Regions from separate parts of the Sphaerisporangium sp. NPDC051011 genome, predicted to be linked through region 1. Evidence: riboswitches for the same ligand, from Rfam matches in the RefSeq annotation. Region 1 holds a riboswitch; the other holds the start of a gene.
The links. A riboswitch is a leader RNA that binds a small molecule or an ion and turns the genes downstream of it on or off. The one in region 1 is predicted to bind cobalamin.
Positions count from the first base shown of each region.

Region 2: linked by a shared signal. The riboswitch ahead of AB0H21_RS38655 ((2Fe-2S) ferredoxin domain-containing protein) and the one ahead of AB0H21_RS07375 (ABC transporter substrate-binding protein) in region 1 are both predicted to bind cobalamin.

Region 1 covers NZ_JBFAGG010000003.1:7,288-17,972, reverse strand. Annotated here, with positions in the region: gene AB0H21_RS07410 (hypothetical protein) at 1-623, shown strand, start outside; gene AB0H21_RS07405 (NAD-dependent epimerase/dehydratase family protein) at 620-1,633, opposite strand; gene AB0H21_RS07400 (ATP-binding protein) at 1,741-2,220, opposite strand; gene AB0H21_RS07395 (hypothetical protein) at 2,393-3,670, shown strand; gene AB0H21_RS07390 (adenosylcobinamide amidohydrolase) at 3,784-4,467, opposite strand; gene AB0H21_RS07385 (ABC transporter ATP-binding protein) at 4,505-5,293, opposite strand; gene AB0H21_RS07380 (iron ABC transporter permease) at 5,290-6,213, opposite strand; gene AB0H21_RS07375 (ABC transporter substrate-binding protein) at 6,369-7,322, opposite strand; cobalamin riboswitch at 7,391-7,524, opposite strand; gene AB0H21_RS07370 (cytochrome P450) at 8,128-9,462, shown strand; gene AB0H21_RS07365 (terpene synthase family protein) at 9,459-10,331, shown strand; gene AB0H21_RS07360 (prenyltransferase/squalene oxidase repeat-containing protein) at 10,328-10,685, shown strand, end outside.
Region 2 covers NZ_JBFAGG010000027.1:27,132-33,880, forward strand. Annotated here, with positions in the region: gene AB0H21_RS38645 (enoyl-CoA hydratase/isomerase family protein) at 1-837, shown strand, start outside; gene AB0H21_RS38650 (NAD(P)-binding domain-containing protein) at 834-926, shown strand; cobalamin riboswitch at 1,144-1,270, shown strand; gene AB0H21_RS38655 ((2Fe-2S) ferredoxin domain-containing protein) at 1,597-1,980, shown strand; gene AB0H21_RS38660 (ABC transporter substrate-binding protein) at 2,032-3,051, shown strand; gene AB0H21_RS38665 (iron ABC transporter permease) at 3,057-4,187, shown strand; gene AB0H21_RS38670 (ABC transporter ATP-binding protein) at 4,184-5,059, shown strand; gene AB0H21_RS38675 ((2Fe-2S)-binding protein) at 5,162-5,866, shown strand; gene AB0H21_RS38680 (hypothetical protein) at 6,025-6,749, opposite strand, start outside.

The DNA.
Region 1 (10,685 bases):
CCCGTGCCGAAGAGCACCGTCCCACCGGGGTACCAGCAGCTCGGCTGAACAGCATCAGAGCGCGCACATGGTCGCACTTGGGAAACACCGAGCGGACGCTACAAGCCGTGCGGGACGCTCAAGAAGCTCGGGCCACCGCCCCAGACGATGAACACGACGACTTGGCCTACGTAGGTGGCGTCTTCGACTGGGATCGTGTTCGGGAAGAGCGGTGCGCCTCCACCGCGGTTCTCGAACTGATCCGGCGGCGACACGCCGAACTGGACCAGCGCGCGTTGCAGCGCCTCACGAACCTGATTCTCGATCATGCCGACCGGGCGCGGACCATGTCACAGGCCGAGCCCGCCGAAAAGCGCTCCCCCATCGTAGAGGCGACCATCCTGCTGGACATGGCCACGGCCCGGCTCCTGCTCGGCGACGTGTCCGGCGCCCATGACACGCTGCGCCCCATATTCAGCCTCCCGGGAGACATGAGGACCTTCCCGGTGCTTCACCGGTTGCGAGGCATCCGGGCCCCGCTCGCCCAGATTCAGACGACCCGCGCGGTCCAGGAGCTGGCCGAAGCGCTCAGGGACTTCAATGCCGGATCGACGGTGCGAGCGCTTCCCCCGGGGACGTCCTAGCCGGCGGCCTCTGTGCGGGTGTCCCATGTCGCGATGAGTTCCGCTTCCCGCTCGCGCGAGATGCCCAGCTCCGCGGCCCGTTCGGAGGAGACCGCAGTGCCGCCGCACAGCCATTGCCAGGTGTCGGCGACGGTCTCCTCCAGCGGCCGGCATCTCAAGCCTGCGGCGCGAGCCCGGGCGGCATCCACGTGCCAGGTGCCTTCGTAGTCGCGCCACAGGGGCAGACCGACCCATTCGGGAACACCATGCTCGCGTAGGAACGCGTCCTCCACCCAGACCAGCTCGGCGCCGGCACCGGTCACCTGGAGGCAGGTGTTCAGGAACCGCCCGAACGTGGAATGGCCGATCGGCGCGGTCACGTTGTAAGACCCTGCCAGATCCCGTTCGGCGACGTCGAGAGCGAACGTCGCAACGTCGCGCACGTCGACCGGCTGGATCGGCCAGTCCGGCCGACCTGGGGCGAGCACCCGGCCGCCGGCACGGATCCGGTTCAACCACCAGGGGATCCGGCCGACGTACTCGTGCGGGCCGAGTATGACGCCGGGGCGCAGCAACGTAGCCCGGTCCCCGAAACAGTCGGAGACCGCCTGTTCACATCCGGCCTTGAGACGGCCGTACTCCTCCGCGCCGCTCTCTCCGGCCGGGCCGACCGGGATGTACTCGCGGACCAGTGAATCATCCGTGAGCGGGAGGTCGGGCCACCCCTTGTACACATTGACCGTGGACACGAAAACGTACCGTGCGACAGAACCGGACAGGGCGCTGGCGGAGCGCTGGACGAGCGAGGCCGTCATGCCGCTGGTGTCGATGACGCCGTCCCAGTCACCCTGCGCGGCGAGTGCTTCCAAGTCCTCACCGCTGGTGCGGTCTCCGCGCACCGCTGTGACACCGGGCACGTCGGCACCGGACGCGCCACGGTTGAACGTCACCACCTCGTGGCCACGACACAGCGCCTCTTCCGCTACCGCGCGCCCGAGGAACTTCGTACCGCCGAGGATGAGAAGTCGCATGGGTCAGATCCTGGCGTACGCACGGGCAGGAAGGCCATTCTCCCGTACGTGCCTCCCTTCGCCTGTGCGGAGGGCAGTGCCGTCTCCTCGCCGTGTCGCCTCTTGACCTACCCGTCGCGCGCCTCTTGGTAGGTGGCGCGACTGCTGCCAGCCAGGAGAGAGCCTGGCGGCTCGTCGTCCTGCGGGGGCTCGCGGGGGTCGAGGGCGAACCAGACCGTGCAGCCGGCCGCCTCCTTGATGAAGCCCCAGCGCCTGGACAGGCTCCGGACCAGGCGGATGCCGCGTCCGCGCTCGGCCAGGTCGTCGGCCGGGACGCGGCACACGCACGGCACCGTCGTCGTACCCTGGTCGGTGACCTTGACCTGGACGGTGCCGTCCCATTCGACGAGGACGCCGACAGCGATCTCCGGCGAGGCCGCGTGCGTCACGGCGTTAGCAAAGAGTTCCGAGAGCAGCAGCGTGGCGTCGTCGCGGCGCGCGTGGTCGGCGAGGACCTTGCGCAACCACCGCCGGGCCTCCCCCACGGATGCCTCCGTACCGGGGAAAACGGCGCTTTCCTGGCGCCCGTCGTAGGAATAGATTCTCATTCGGCCTGGTGTCCTTCTGCGGGGGAATCTTGACACCCCCAGAAAACCGGCCACCCGCACCCCGCCGACGATGTTCGCCGTGACATACGGCCCGACTTTTCTCCGCCGACCGCCCTTCCTTTTCTTGACCGTTGCATTACCGTACGCATTGATACGATTACCGGAGGTGGTCATGGCGAAGCAGTGGACCCTGTTCGAGCGGGCGTGCGCCGATCGGGGCTGGGAGCGACCGGGGGCGTTCCTCGCGGCGTTCGCGCAGGCGGCGCACCTGATCGGCGAGCCGGTCACACTGACCGACCGCCAGTTCCACCGCTGGTGCAGCCCTGACCCACCCCGGCCGCGTCCGAAGGCCTGGCGGGTCCTGCACGCCATGTTCGGCATCAGCCCCGCCGACCTGGGTTTCCCGCCCGCGCCATACGGTGAAATAAACCCATGTACGTTTCTAATAACAGACCAAACAGAGGAAACGGACGTGAACCGGCGGACATTCGTTACAACCGCTGCCGGAGCTGCGGCCGGTGTCGCCATTGGCTCCCTTACGCCCCCAGAGGCCGTCGGCACACCCCACGTCCAGGAGTTGCGCGCGGGACTGCGCTCTCTCCAGACCCTGGGCGATGCTCATGGTGGTAGTGACGTGCGACCACTGGCCATCCGGCACCTGCAACGCATCCACCGCATCATCGAGACCAGTCGCTATCCCGACACGATCGGGCGCCAGCTTCGCCTGCTGGCGGGGGAAACCGCCAACCGCTGCGCTTACGTCCACTTCGACGCCTGTGATCACGAGACTGCTCGGCATTACTGGGGCGAGGCGCTGACCATCGGCACCACTATGCAGAACGATGAGCTCAAGGCCCAAGCTCTGGCGATGCTCGGTTTCCAGGCGAACTACGAGGGGAGGCCACGGCACGCACGCGATCTACTGGGAGCGGCAAAGAAGTACGCCGAAGCCATGAAGTCCTCTGTGCTGCTGTCGATCATCGCCAGCCGAGAGGCACATGCCCTTTCTCTCCTGGGGGATCACCTCGCCGCTCGTGCAGAGTTGGCCCGTGCGATGCGGTTGATGGAGCACCCCCAGCGAGGGCGTCCTGCCCCCACGTGGACGGCGTTCTATGACCGGGACGAACTTGAGCACGTTCAAGGACTGCTCTATACAGAGACTGGACAGCACCAGGCCGCAGTCTCGTACTTTCGCTCTTCTCTGGAACACACCGCTGCCTCATATGGCCGGAACCGCATCACCAGCCAAATCACTCTTGCACACAGTCTGGTACGGGCTGGGGATGTCGATGAAGGCTCGGCAATGGCCGTCGCCGGCCTCGGCCAACTCCACGAAGTCTCATCCGGTCGGGTAAGAGCCCTAGTGGTAGCTCTACGCAACCTGCTCAGCTCTATCGACACCGTCAGCGCCCGCGAATCCACCGAGGCACTGACGGAACACCTTCATTAATTAATCGGACGCGTTCTCCAACCGAGCGAAGTGCTCACGGACGATTTGCTAGCACCTCTCGTCCGGCCGCACCGGCCAGGCGCGGATCGACCGCCTGCTGGGCACCGCCGGCTTCACGTCGTAGCCCCGAGGGCGTCCCCGGGCTCGATGTCGTGGACGGCCGCCCAGTCGTGCGCGCCCTCCAGTACGGCGTGGTGGACGGCGCGCGCGACGCGGGCGCCCCAGGTCGAGCGGGGGCCGCCGAACGCCTCCTGCGGGCCGGTGGCGGGCACGGCCACGCAGACGGCGTCCGAGGCGGTGCCCGTGCAGGCGTACCCGGCCTCGATCAGGGCCTGGGTCTTGGCCTCCGTCACCGTCATCACGGTGTTGACCAGGGCGGCGTCGCTCATGGCCACGGGGACGGCCACGATGATGTTGATCGTCCCGGGGTGGACGGGCTCGCGCCGCGCGGGCCGCAGCTCCGGGTCGGGCGCCCCCTCCGGCGACGCGGCCCAGGTGGGGACCCGCAGCCCGACGGTCGCGACGGCCTCGGCTCCCCCGTCCTCGCGGCGGGTGTAGCGGGCGACCGAGGCCGCGGTCATCATGCCGACCCCGGGGCCCGGCGGGGCGAGCTCCCTCAGGTGTTCCGTCGGGTCCATGCGCGCGTACCCGGCCACCACCTGCGCGTTGAGCACCCACTCGCGCGGGCCGATGCCGCCGCCGAGGACGGCCGAGGAGATCATGCGCCAGCCGGGGCCGAACTCCCACAGAAGCGAGGCGAGGCGCGCGCCGTCCTCGTGCCGGTGGCTCAAAGACAGCACGGGCGCTCCTCACGGGCGGGTCTCATGGGCGGGCTCATGGTCGCACGAGGTTGACCAGCGGGCGTCCGCCCGGGCCGGCGCTGACGTGGACGCGCGCGCCGAAGTGGCGGGCGAGCAGCGGCTCGGTGAGCACGTCCCCGGCCGGGCCGGAGGCGACGTGCCGGCCGCCGGCGATGAGCAGCATCGTGTCGGCGTACTGCCCGGCGAGGCCGAGGTCGTGGATGGTGGTGACCACCGTGAGCCCGTCGGCGAGGCGCAGCCCGTCCACGAGCTCCAGCACCTGCTGCTGGTGGCCGAGGTCGAGGGCGCTGGTGGGCTCGTCCAGCAGCAGGACGGGCGCCTGCTGGGCGAGCGCGCGTGCGAGGACGACCCGCTGGCGCTCGCCGCCGGACAGGTGGCCGAGCGGGCGGCCGGCGAGCGGGGACAGGGCGAGGCGTTCGAGCACCGAGCCGGTGATCTCCCTGTCTCGGCGGGACTCGTGGCCGAGATAGGAGATGTACGGCGTGCGGCCCAGCATGGCGTACTCGAACACGGTCATCGCCGGGGGGAACAGCGGGTCCTGCGGGGCGTACGCCATCAGCCGGGCGCGCTGCCGGGGCCGGAGGCCGCGCGCGGGCACGCCGTCGACGAGCACCTCGCCCCGGGACTCCACCATGCCCATCATGGCGCGCAGCAGCGTGGACTTGCCCGCGCCGTTCGGGCCGATGACCGCCAGCCATTCGCCGCCGCGCACCGACAGCCCGACGCCGGACAGGACGGGTCGCCCGTCCAGCGAGACCTCCAGGTCCCGCACCTCGACCGGGGGCGCGCCGTCCCCGGTCACACGCTCACCGCCCGGGTGGCGCGCAGGACGCCGACGAAGAACGGCGCCCCGACGAAGGCCGTGACCACGCCGATCGGCAGCTCGGCCGGGGCGAGCATCGTTCGGGCGAGCAGGTCGGCGAGCACCATGAACGCGGCCCCGCCCACCAACGACAGGGGCAGCACGACCCGGTAGGAGCCGCCCGCCAGGCGCCGCACGACGTGCGGGACGACCACGCCGACGAACCCGATGAGCCCGCTGACCGCGACCGCCGACGCCGTGGCCAGGGAGGCGGCGCACAGGACGACGAGCCTGACCCGCCGGGCGTCGACGCCGAGGCCGACCGCCTCGTCGTCCCCCACCGACAGCACGTCCAGCAGCCGCCCGTGGGCCAGCAGGACCACCGACGACACCACGGCGTACGGCGCGACCAGCCACACCTGCGACCAGTCGCCGCCGATGCCGCCGAGGATCCAAGAGTAGATCTTCTGCAACTGCTCGACGCGGATCTGCTGCACGAACGCCTGGAGCGCGGCGAGGAACGACGACACCGCGACCCCGGCCAGGACCAACGTGGCCGTACCGCCGCCGCGTCCCGCCGTACTTCCGAGCGCGTACGCCAGCAGCACCCCGCCGATCGCCCCGCCGAACGCCGCGAGCGGCACCAGGCCGTCCACCTGGATCAGCACGATCATCAGGGTGGCGGTGAAGCCCGCGCCCGCGGCCGCGCCGAGCAGGTAGGGGTCGGCGAGCGGGTTGCGGAACACGCCCTGGTAGCCGGCGCCGGACATCGCCAGCAGGCCTCCGACGATCGCCGCCAGCACCACGCGGGGCAGGCGCAACTGGACGAGCAGCCCCTTCTCGACCGGCGACAGCCCGGAGTCGACCGTGACGAAGGGCAGCCGGTCGAGCAGTTCGAGCGCCACGCCCTTCAGTGGCATGCCGACCGCGCCGATCACCAGCCCGAGCAGCACGCAGACGGCCAGCACGGCGAGCGCGACCGTGAGGGCGGCCGTCCGCGACCGCGCCGAAGCCCCCGGGGCCGCGATGGGCGCCGGGGACTCGGGCGGGGGCTCGGTGGAAACCGTCGCGGGTTTCAGCCGGAGGCCTTCCCGACGGCCTCGCCCACCATTTCGACGAGGTCGACGACGCGCGGCCCCCAGCGGGAGGCGATGTCGTCGTCCAGGGGGATCACCCGGTCGTTCTTGATCGCCGAGAGCCCGGCCCAGCCCGGCCGCTTGGCGAGGGTCTCCTTGGACTGGCCGCAGCACTTGATGTCGGCCAGGAAGATCAGGTCGGGGTCGGCCTTGACCACGAACTCGCTGGACAGCTTGGGGTAGCCGCCGGCCGTGTCGGGCGCCTTGTCCGCGATGTTGGTCAGCCCGAACAGGCCGTAGATCTGGCCGAGGAACGTGCTGGAGGTCACGGAGTACGGCGTGCTGTCCAGCTCGTGGAGGTAGGTCAGGTTCTTGCCCTTGGGCGCGGCGGCGGCGAACGCGTCGATCCGTCGCTTCATGTCCGCGGCGACCTGGCCGGCCTTCTCCGCGTTGCCGGTGGCCGCCCCGAGGTCGGTGACCTCGTCGTAGGCCTCGTCCAGCTTGGTGGCTGCGGGCTCCAGCAGCACCGGGACGCCGACCTTGGTGAGCGCGGCGACGACGCCGTCGATGTCGTTGGACACAATGACCAGGTCGGGCTGCTTGGCGATGATCGCCTCGGCGTTGGGCTTGAACCCCGACAGGTCGGTCTTGGGCGCCTCCGGCGGGTAGTTCGACTGGTCGTCGACGGCGAGGACCTGAGGGCCCGCGCCGATCGCGAACAGGGTCTCCGTATGGCTGGCCGACAGAGAGATGATCTTCGTTGGCTTCTTGGCGATCGTCACCGGGCCGTTGCCGGCCTGGACGGTCACCGGGAAGCCCGCGGCCTGCGCGGTTTCGCCGGGGGATGTGGCGGGGGCGGGGGTGGTCTCTGCGGTGCCGGTCGGCTGGCCGCATCCGGCCAGCGTCAGCGCACCCAGCAACGCGCCCGCCAAGGCCGTGCGTACGGGCCTCACGTGGGTTCCTCCTGTTGCCGGGAAACGAGGGACCCGTGATGTGGGACGGATCACCCTTTTTCCACGAGGGTTGACGACGTCGGCGCGGCAGGAGGCGACCTGGCTCGATCCGGGGGGATCTCACAGTTGCGGGACAGCGCCGGACTCACACCGGCTTCGCTCCACGCCGCGCGTCACCGGAACCGTATCAACTGGGTTCATTGCCGCCTCCAGCGCGGCGGGTTCAGGGCGCTGTGCCCATGGCCTCGCTCCGCTCGGCGGTTCGGGGCGCTCCTTTAGGCGGCGTTCTTCCGTCGTCACTCGGAAGGGGTTCGTTCCTCACCCCTTCCTCCCTCCTCCTCCAGAACACCGCCGCGCCCCGAACCTGCCCATGGCCTCGCTCCGCTCGGCGGTTCAGGGCGGCCTTCAGGGACCGGCTCCGATCAGGCCCACCGACACCGGTTCCACGCTCGGGTCCCCGATGTGTGCCGACACTGGCGGCGGGACTAGCCCAGCCCAGGGCGTACCGGTCACGAGCCTCATGACGGCGGATATCCGGACAGTACAACCTGCCGTAGTCGGCCGGACCATTGACCGAAAATCTTGCTCCAGGTCAGAAGATCGTGATATCAACTCGATCATGTGTCACTTTGCCGTAAGAGTAGCCGCTTGGGAAGTTTGCGGCTTCTGCGGCACCCGGTGTTCGACGTAGAGCTCCCGGCGAGACGAGGAACCCCTCGTAGCGGTGCGCCTCTGGGTCGTTGAAAGGGTGGAGAACGTCGGAATGCCGGTCGAAATCAACGCTGCCCGTACCAGGAAACGGAACATGCTGGCACGGGTGGCGCCGGCCATCGTGCGCGACCCCGCGAACGGCCTGGCCGCGCTGGGCAGGCAGGCCGGCGGGCGGATCGTCCGGCTGAACCTCGGCGTGCTGCGGCCCTACCTGGTGACCCACCCCGACCACGTCCAGCACGTCATGCGCGACAACTGGACCAACTACAGCCGCCAGGGCATGTTCTGGCAGCCGCTCGGCCGCCTGCTCGGCGACAGCATCCTCGGGGACGGCCCCGGCTGGGAGGCCAGCAGGAGGATCCTCCAGCCGCTGTTCACGCCGAAGTACGTCGCCGCGCTCGCCGGGACGATCGCCGCCACCGTCGACGCGCGGATCGAGGAACTGGAAGCGCGCGCCCGCTCGAAGGACCCGATGGACGCCGCCCGCACGATGGGCGCCATCGTCAACCAGAGCGTCGTGCGCGTGCTGTTCGGCGACCGGATCTCCCTGCGGGACGGCGAACGCCTCACCTCCGCCTACCACACGGCCGACGCGGCGGTCTTCACCCGGCTGCTCCTGCCGTTCATGCCGTACCGGGTGCCGCTGCCCGGAGACCGGGCGTTCAAGACCGCGGTCTCGACCATCGACGAGATCATCTTCCCGTTGATCCGCGAGGTCAGGCGGGACGCGGCCGACGGCTCCGACGTCGTCTCGGCGCTGTGCCGCGCCCAGGAGGCGGACGGCACGCCGCGCGACGACCGGCGCGTCCGCGACGACCTCGTCAGCATCTACGCGGCGGCGTCGGTGACGACGGCGTCGACGCTCACCTGGACCTGGCCGCTCCTGGAGGCCCACCCCGAGGTGGCCGCGAAGGTGTACGCCGAGATCGACCGCGTGGTCGGCACCGGCCCCGCCCTGCCCGCGCACGTGCCCGAGCTGCGCTACACCAAGATGGTGCTGCAGGAGGTCATGCGCCTCTACCCCTCCGGCTGGCTGCTGCCCCGCACGGTCGTGCGGAGCGAGACCCTCGGCGGGACGCGCCTGAAGGCCGGCTCGATGGTGCTGATCAGCCCGTACGTCACCCACCGGCTCGACGAGGTGTGGGACCGGCCGCTGGAGTTCGACCCCGAGCGGTTCTCCCCCGACCGCGGCGAGCGGCGGCACCGGTACGCGTACTTCCCCTTCGGCGGCGGCGCGCACCAGTGCGTCGGCAAGCACCTGTTCTACATGGACGCCCCGCTGATCATGGCCGCCATCCTGAGCCGGTTCCGCCCGGCGGCGCTCGGCGGCCGTACCCCCGCGCCCGCGGCGACGGCGCTGCTGCGCCCGCGCGGCACGGTGGGACTCCGGCTGCTTCCCGTGAACTGCGCCGGGCAGGGCCCGCGATGACGGCTCCCGCCCGCGAGTGGCCGGGCGCCACGGAGTCCGGGCTGATCTGCGCGGTCGCCGGAAGCTCCCAGCGGCAGATGCGCGAATGGCTCGAGGCCTACCCGGGCCTGTTCTCGGCCAAGCCGTTCGACGACGCGCTGACCAGCACGTTGTCCCTGGCCATGGCGTTCAGCGGCCCGTGGTTCACCGCCGAACGGCTCTCGGTGGCCAACAAGGCCACCCTGTGGGCGTTCGGGCTCGACTGGCAGGTGGACTACGTCGCGGCCTCGGCGCCCGAGGTGGACGACATCGCCCGCCGGTGCCTGGCCGCCGCCGACGGCGCGGACCCGGCCCCCGGCGACGACCTGGCGCGGTTCCTGGCCGACCTCCGGCGGGACCTGTCCGCCGCCCCCGCCTTCCCCGCGCTCGGGCACGTCTGGCGCGAGGAACTGCGGGTCATGCTGGCGGCGATGCGCCTGGAGCGGGAGTGGCGCGACGCGGGCACGGTCCCCTCACTGGAGCAGTACCTCGGCAACGCCGACAACCTGGGCTTCACTTTCGTCTTCGTCTCCCATCTGATCCACACCGGCGCGCCGTCCGGCGCCATCGCGGCGGTGCGGGAGGCGGCTGCGGCCGTGCAACGGGTGATCCGCCTGCTGAACGACCTCGGGACCTACCGGCGGGACGTGGAGTGGGGCGACCTGAACGCCCTGCTGCTCGGCGCGCCCCGCGAGGAGGTGGACCGGCGCCTCGCCGCGCTGGCGGCCCGGGCCAGGGAGCTGATCGAGCCTCTGCGGGACGGCGACCCCCTGATCGCCGGCTACCTCGAACGTCAGATGGACTTCTGCGCGGGCTTCTACCGGCTCGCCGACTACTGGGGCGACTTATGAGCATTCACGGTGACGCGCTGACCGCCGACGTCGCCGCCGAGGCCCGAACCCTGGTGTCCGGGCTCATGACGCGCCCGTGGGGTGACGCCTCGCCCTCGGTGTACGAGACGGGGCGGCTGGCGGCCCTGGCCCCGTGGCTGACCGGGCACGCCGAGCGGATCGCGTTCCTCGTGGACACCCAGCGCCCGGACGGCCTGTGGGGTCCGCACGAGGACTACGCGCTCGTCCCCACGTTGAGCGCGGCGGACGCGCTGCTCGGCGAGCTCGTCCGGACCTCCCCCGCCTGCTCCCCTGCCGTGGCGGAGGCCGCCGGACGCGCCCTGCGCGCGCTCGGGCTCCGGGCGCGGCGGGGCT
Region 2 (6,749 bases), on a different contig from region 1:
GCCGGGGGCGACATCCGCTCCGTCTACCATGACATTCGCCAGGGAGGTGACGCCACGCCCGCGTTCTGGCGGGACGAGTACCACCTCAACGCCCACATAGCCCGATACGGCAAACCGTACGTCGCGCTCATGGACGGCCTGGTCCTGGGCGGCGGTGTCGGAGTCTCGGCGCACGGCAGCGTGCGCGTGGTCACCGAGCGCACGAGACTGGCCATGCCCGAGACCGGCATCGGCCTCGTCCCCGATGTCGGGGGTACGTACCTGCTCTCGCGCGCTCCCGGTGAGATCGGCCTGCACCTGGCGCTGACCGGGGCGTCGATCGGGGCGGGCGATGCCATCCTCTGCGGGCTGGCCGATCACTTCGTCCCCTCCGCCGACCTGGCCGCCTTCAGCCGGGCCGTGGAGGAGCACGGGGTGGCGCACGCCCTGGAGACCTACGCGCGTGCCGCCCCGGACGGGACGCTGGCCGGACAGCGTGCCTGGATCGACGTCTGCTACGCGGCCGAGAGCGTCGCGCAGATCGTGGAGCTCCTGCTGGACAGCGGCGACAACGCGGCGAAGGAGGCGGCCGAGCAGATCGTCGGCAGGTCGCCGACGGCGCTCAAGGTGACCTTGGAGGCGATCCGCAGGGCGGGGCTCCTCGGCTCGCTGGAGGAGGTGCTCGACCAGGAGTACCGGGTGTCGTGCCGGGCCCTGCGCCACCCGGACCTGCGGGAGGGCATCCGCGCCCAGATCATCGACAAGGACCGGACGCCGCGGTGGGCGGTCGCCGCCTCGCCCGAGGAGGTCGGAGCGTTCTTCGCCCCCCTGGGGGACCTGGAGCTGGGACTGTCATGAAGATCGCTTTCATCGGACTGGGCGGCATGGGCGGCCGCATGGCCGTCAACCTCGTCAAGAACGGCCATGATGTGCACGGCTCGACGTGAACGGCGCCGCGCTCGCCACGGCGGCATCACAGGGAGTGCGGCCGCGCGTTCGGCGACGGAGGGGGTCGCCGACGCCGGGCTGGTCATCACCATGGTGCCCGCCGGCCGATCCCCCTTGGCGCCGGAACGCCCTGGCCCCCGCGAGTCGGTGCGAAGAATGTGAGCTTTTGCGAACAGAGCGGCGTGTGCGACCATGGGCGGCGAAAGGCGACGGCGGAACGAGGAAGCCGGTGTGAATCCGGCGCGGTCCCGCCACTGTGATCGGCGAGCGGACCCCGACGACGCCACTGCCCCGATGGGGTGGGAAGGCCGGGGCGAGCCTCGACCCGAGAGCCAGGAGACTCATGCGGTCGCCTCCTCACGGAAATTGGGGCGGATCTCCCCAAGAGAGGAACGGTGATCGTCATGCCGCATGGCCGGCAGGTCACCTCCGCTTGCCCGCACCGCTTCCCAAGCGGGCCTCTCCCGGTGATCCGTCTCCTCGTCAGCCACGCCCGTCATCGAGGAATGGCGGCTGCGGCCTGTTCCCAGGAGACCGCCGATGAGCCTTCCTCCGCTGTGCGACGTTCATCCTCACCGACCTGATCGCGATCCCGCATCCCGACCCGGCGCTTGCCGTGCATACGTTCAGCTGTCACCCACGCCTACCTGGTAGACGGTCAAAGCGCGCATGACGAGGATCGCCGTCTGCCGGGGGTGCTGCTGCGGCAGCGCGCGCAAGGTCCCTGGGTTCGACCACGACGAGCAGCTCACCCGCCTGGCCGAGGTCGCCGAGGTACGCGTCACCGACTGCCTGGACGTCTGCGAGCAGGCGAACGTCATCGTGGTACAGCCCTCACCCGCGGGGCGGGAGGCGGGCGGGCGCCCGGTGTGGCTGGGACTGGTCAACCAGCCGGAAGCGGCCGACGACGTCGCCGCGTGGATCCGCGCCGGCGGCCCCGGCCTCGCCGATCTCCCCGCCATCCTCGCTCTCCACGTCACGGCTCCGCCGCGGCGTACCGGCACCGGCGACGTCGTGCGCGGCTCGGCGGAGAAGCCCGACCCGGCCACCTGACTCCGATATCTGCCCTTCTGTTCGAGAGGACATACGCATGAGGACATACATATGACGCGCGGACGTCTCCTGCTCCCGGCACTCGCGCTCACCGCGGCGGTGCTCGTCACCGGCTGCGGCGGTACCACCACCGGCGCATCCGCCACCGGCACCCCCACGACCGGGGCGCCCGGGACTGCTGCCTCCATCACGCCGACGGGCTTCCCGGTCACGGTGGCCAACTGCGGTGTGACCACCGTCTACGAACAGCCACCGCGGCACGCGGTGTCGCTGAATCAGCACGCGACCGAGGTGATGCTGGCGCTCGGCCTGGAGAAGTCCATGATCGGTACGGGCTATCTCGACGACCGGATCCTGCCCGAGTACAAGGCGGCCTACGACGGCATCAAGGTGCTGTCGAAGGAATATCCCTCCTACGAGGCGCTGCTGGCCGCCGAGCCCGACTTCGTCTACGGCGGCTTCAGCAGCGCCTTCGACGAGAAGGAGGGACGCGGCCGGGCCGCGCTCGCCGAGGCCGGGATCGACTCCTACCTCAACGTCGAGCAGTGCCCATCCGGGCCGGTGACCGTGTCGATGATGGACGAGGAGGTCCGCAACGTCGCCAAGATCTTCGGCGTGCCCGACCGCGCCGAGCAGGAGGTGCGCCGGCTGCACGTGACCCTCGACACCGTCAAGGAGAGGTTGGCGGATGCCGTCCCGATCAAGCTGTTCGTCTACGACAGCGGCGACAAGACCGCGTTCACCGCGGGCGGCGCGGGCATCGGCAACGAGGTGATCAAGCTGGCCGGTGGGGTGAACCTGTTCGCCGACCTGCCCAAGGCATGGGGAGACGTGTCGTTCGAGCAGGTGGCGGAGCGGGCGCCCGAAGTGATCGTCATCTATGACTACGGCGACCAGTCCGTAGATGACAAGAAGCGGTTCCTGCTGTCCAACCCCGCGCTCAAGGACGTCCCCGCGATCAAGAAGCAGAGGTTCGCGGTGCTGCCGCTCTCGTCCGTGGTCCTCGGCGTCCGGGTGCCGTCCGCGGTGGAGTCCCTCGCACGACAGCTCCACCCCGACCGCTTCCAGTGACCGACATGACCGACATGACGGAGGCCGGCGGGACTGCCGCGGGCGCCGCCTCACCTGGGCGTCCGGGGGCGGCGGAGAGCGTCGCGTCCCCGCGCGACTCCCGAACGCCTGGCCGTCCGCGGATTTCCATGACGCTCGTGCTCGCCGGCCTGGTGCTGCTGACCCTGGCGGCCGCCACGGCGGGAGTGGCCGCAGGCTCGGTCGACCTGCCGCCCGGCCAGGTCTGGGGCATCCTGCTGCACCGGATCCACCCGGCCCTGGCCGAGCAGAGCTGGACCCAGGTCCGCGAGACGATCGTCATGGACGTGCGGCTGCCCCGCATCCTGCTGTGCGGCGTGATCGGGGCCGGTCTGTCGGTGTGCGGGATGGCCCTGCAGGCGCTGGTGCGCAACCCCCTGGCCGACCCGATGCTGCTCGGCGTGTCCTCGGGAGCCAGCGTCGGCGCGGTGGCCGTCGTCGTGTTCAACGTGACCCTGTTCGGAGTCTTCTCCCTGCCGGTGGCGGCGTTCATCGGTGCCCTGGCCGCGCTCGTCGCGGTGTACTTCCTCGCCCGATCCGGCGGGCGCATGACGACGGTCCGGCTCGTGCTGGCCGGGGTGGCGACGGCCGAGGTGCTGTCCGCGGTCGCCGGCTTCCTGGTGGTGACATCCAACGATCCGCACAAGACGCAGTCGGCGTTGCGCTGGATGCTCGGCGGGCTGGCCGGCACCACATGGACCGTGGTGTGGATCCCCGCCGCCGCCGTCCTGGCCGGAACGGTGGTCCTGCTCGGAGTCTCCCGCCCGCTCAACCTGCTGCTGGCGGGCGAGGAGGCCGCCGCCGCCCTCGGGCTGGACGTCCACCGGTTCAGGGCGGGGTTGTTCGTGCTGGTGGCGATGATGATCGGGACGATCGTCGCGGTCAGCGGCTCCATCGGGTTCGTCGGCCTGATCATGCCGCACGTCGTACGGCTGCTGCTCGGCGCCGACCATCGCCGCGCCCTTCCCGCGTGCGCGCTGCTCGGCGCGGCATTCCTGATCGTCGCCGATCTGGTGGCCCGGACGCTCATCAGTCCGGAGGAGATCCCCGTCGGGCTGCTGACCGCCCTGGTCGGCGGCCCCTTCTTCCTGTGGCTCATGAGACGGAGAGCACGATGACGGCAGGAGAGGCGGCGATCGCGGCCGCACCGGGAACGACCGCCGAGGCGGCGCACGGCGACACGGGGCGACCGGCCCTGCTCAGCGTGCGGGATGTGTCCGTCGTCGTGAACGGCAGACCCCTCGTGCGCCAGGTGTCCCTGGACGTGGAGCCGGGCGAGGTGATGGGGCTCGTCGGGCCCAACGGCGCGGGCAAGTCCACACTTCTGCGCACTTTCTACCGGGCGGTGCGACCCACCTCCGGGCAGGTGCTGCTGGACGGCGAGGACGTCTGGCGGATGCCCGGCAAGCGGCTGGCGCGAAGGCTGGCCGCCGTGATGCAGGAGACGGGCGGCGACTTCGAGCTCACCGTGTACGACGTGGCGGCGATGGGCCGCACCCCGCACAAGCGGGCGTTCGAGGGCGACGACGCAGGCGACCGGGCCACCGTCATGGACGCGCTGGAGCGGCTGGACGTCGCCGGCCTGGCGCACGCCCCCTTCGACCGGCTGTCGGGCGGCGAGAAGCAGCGGGTGCTCATCGCCCGAGCCCTCGCCCAGCGCGCGGGAACGATGGTGCTCGACGAGCCCACCAACCACCTCGATCTTCGCCACCAACTCGACGCCCTCAGGCTGGTACGCGGGCTGGGCGTCACGGCGGTCATCGCGTTGCACGACCTCAACCTGGCCGCGGCGTTCTGCGACCGCATCTGCGTCATGGCCGACGGCGCGGTCGTCGCCCTCGGTGCGCCCGGCGAGGTGCTCACCCCGGCGCTGCTCGCCGATGTGTACCAGGTTGAGGCCGAGGTGACCACACACCCGTCCACCGGGACCCCGCAGGTCACCCTGATAACCCGCACCGAGCCGCGCCCAAGGAGAGATCCACCGGCCTGACCCTTTCCCGGACGACCCTTCAACGATCCGCCGTTTTCCCCGCGCACTCCACCCCGTAAGTCGGCACAGATTCACCGGATCAAGAGATCGGAGTAACGCGACATGGGTTTTCTCCGTCCGGCCTCCGCGCAATCGATCACCGCCGCTCTGGCAGACGTGGCCTCCTTCAGCTCGTTCTTCTCGATCACCGTGTCGGATGACGACGCCGGCTGGCATCCGATCGAGGAGGACTACGCCCGGGGCTTCCCCGACCTGATCACACGGACCACCGCTCGCTACGACACCCGGGAACAGCGCATCGGTGCGTCCATCGTGCAACTTGGGCACGCGGCCCGTCTGTGGTCGCCCATGCTCGCGTGCGCCGTCGTCCACGGCGTCGTGCCCGACCTGACTCCTCTGCACCGCGCCGACGACGGGCCGGCCTTGCGGCTGCCGACCCCCTCCGGCCGGCATGTCGAGGGGAATGCCCATGCCGAGCTCATCCACGTTCTCTATCGAGCGGTGGTGGTCACGCACCTGGAGGCGCTCGCCGCCGGGCTGCGCGTCAAGGTCGCACCGCGCCTGCTGTACGGCAATGCGGCGTCCGCGCTGGCAGAGGCCGGCCGAGCCGTTCTCGCCGCCCGTCCGGACCTCGCGGAACCGGCGCGCCGCCTCACCACAGACCTCCTCGTCACGGGTCGGCTGGCCGGGCTGGGCGACGTCACGGGTCCCGATCTGACTTTCCGACGCAGGACCTGCTGCCTTTATTACCGGGTACCCGGCGGGGTGAAGTGCGGCGACTGCTCTCTCGACGGCAAACAAATCTAACGACATCCGCCCGGACCACTCCGGCGCGCTGCCACCTTCCGCCCTGGATGGGCCGCTTCCGTGCACCCTTGGTGTCGGCGACTCGATGACCGGCCGGCATTACAGGACAGTTGGTTCGTACGGGCCACGGTCATCGCAGTCCGAGGTCGCGACCACGATTATTGTGGCGGTCCCACATCTGTGGAGGCGCCGAGGGCGTTCCCAAGGTTCACCACATGTTCGGCAATCTGCCTGGCCAGGCAGAGGGCCTCCGGTTGAGGCACGCCGACGGGGGGCGGACGCATCGTTGGGCATGATGCCGCCACGACCAATTGATCGACCAGGCCCAAAACCATGGCGCAGGTAGCCAGGGCGCGTGGCCTGTCCACCGGGACCCCGTTGCGCCCGTCCACCACCCCGACCACGACCCTCTTCCGAGGAAGACCCCCGACCCCGGCCAGCGCACGCAGATTGCCGGGAGAGGTGACGAAATCGAGGGCGACGCTCTCCACCTTCGATTCGGCCAGGACCGCCAGCGCCGGACCGGCCTCCCCGGAGCACAGGCACACCAGGAGCCGGGGGCGATGGCTCAGAGTGCCCAGCCAGGCGTAGGCGTAAGCCATCTTGCGAAGGACGGCGGGGGAACTCCGCGTGACCAGCGCGCCTTCGTCGAGCTGCACCTCCTGTGCTCCCGCCGTGGCCAGTCTCTCAAGCAGCTCCGCGTACGGCTCCAGCAGAGCATCCAGAAGGCGGAGAGCATCGAAGCCGGAGTGGCCTTCCCCCAGAACCTGGAGGAAGGTGAGCGGCCCCGGCAGGACCGGTCGCGTCTCCAAGCCGAGCCGTCTGGCCTTGAGGTACGCCTCAAGCGCCTTGTTGTACTTGAGAGTGAAGCGCGTAGCCGGCC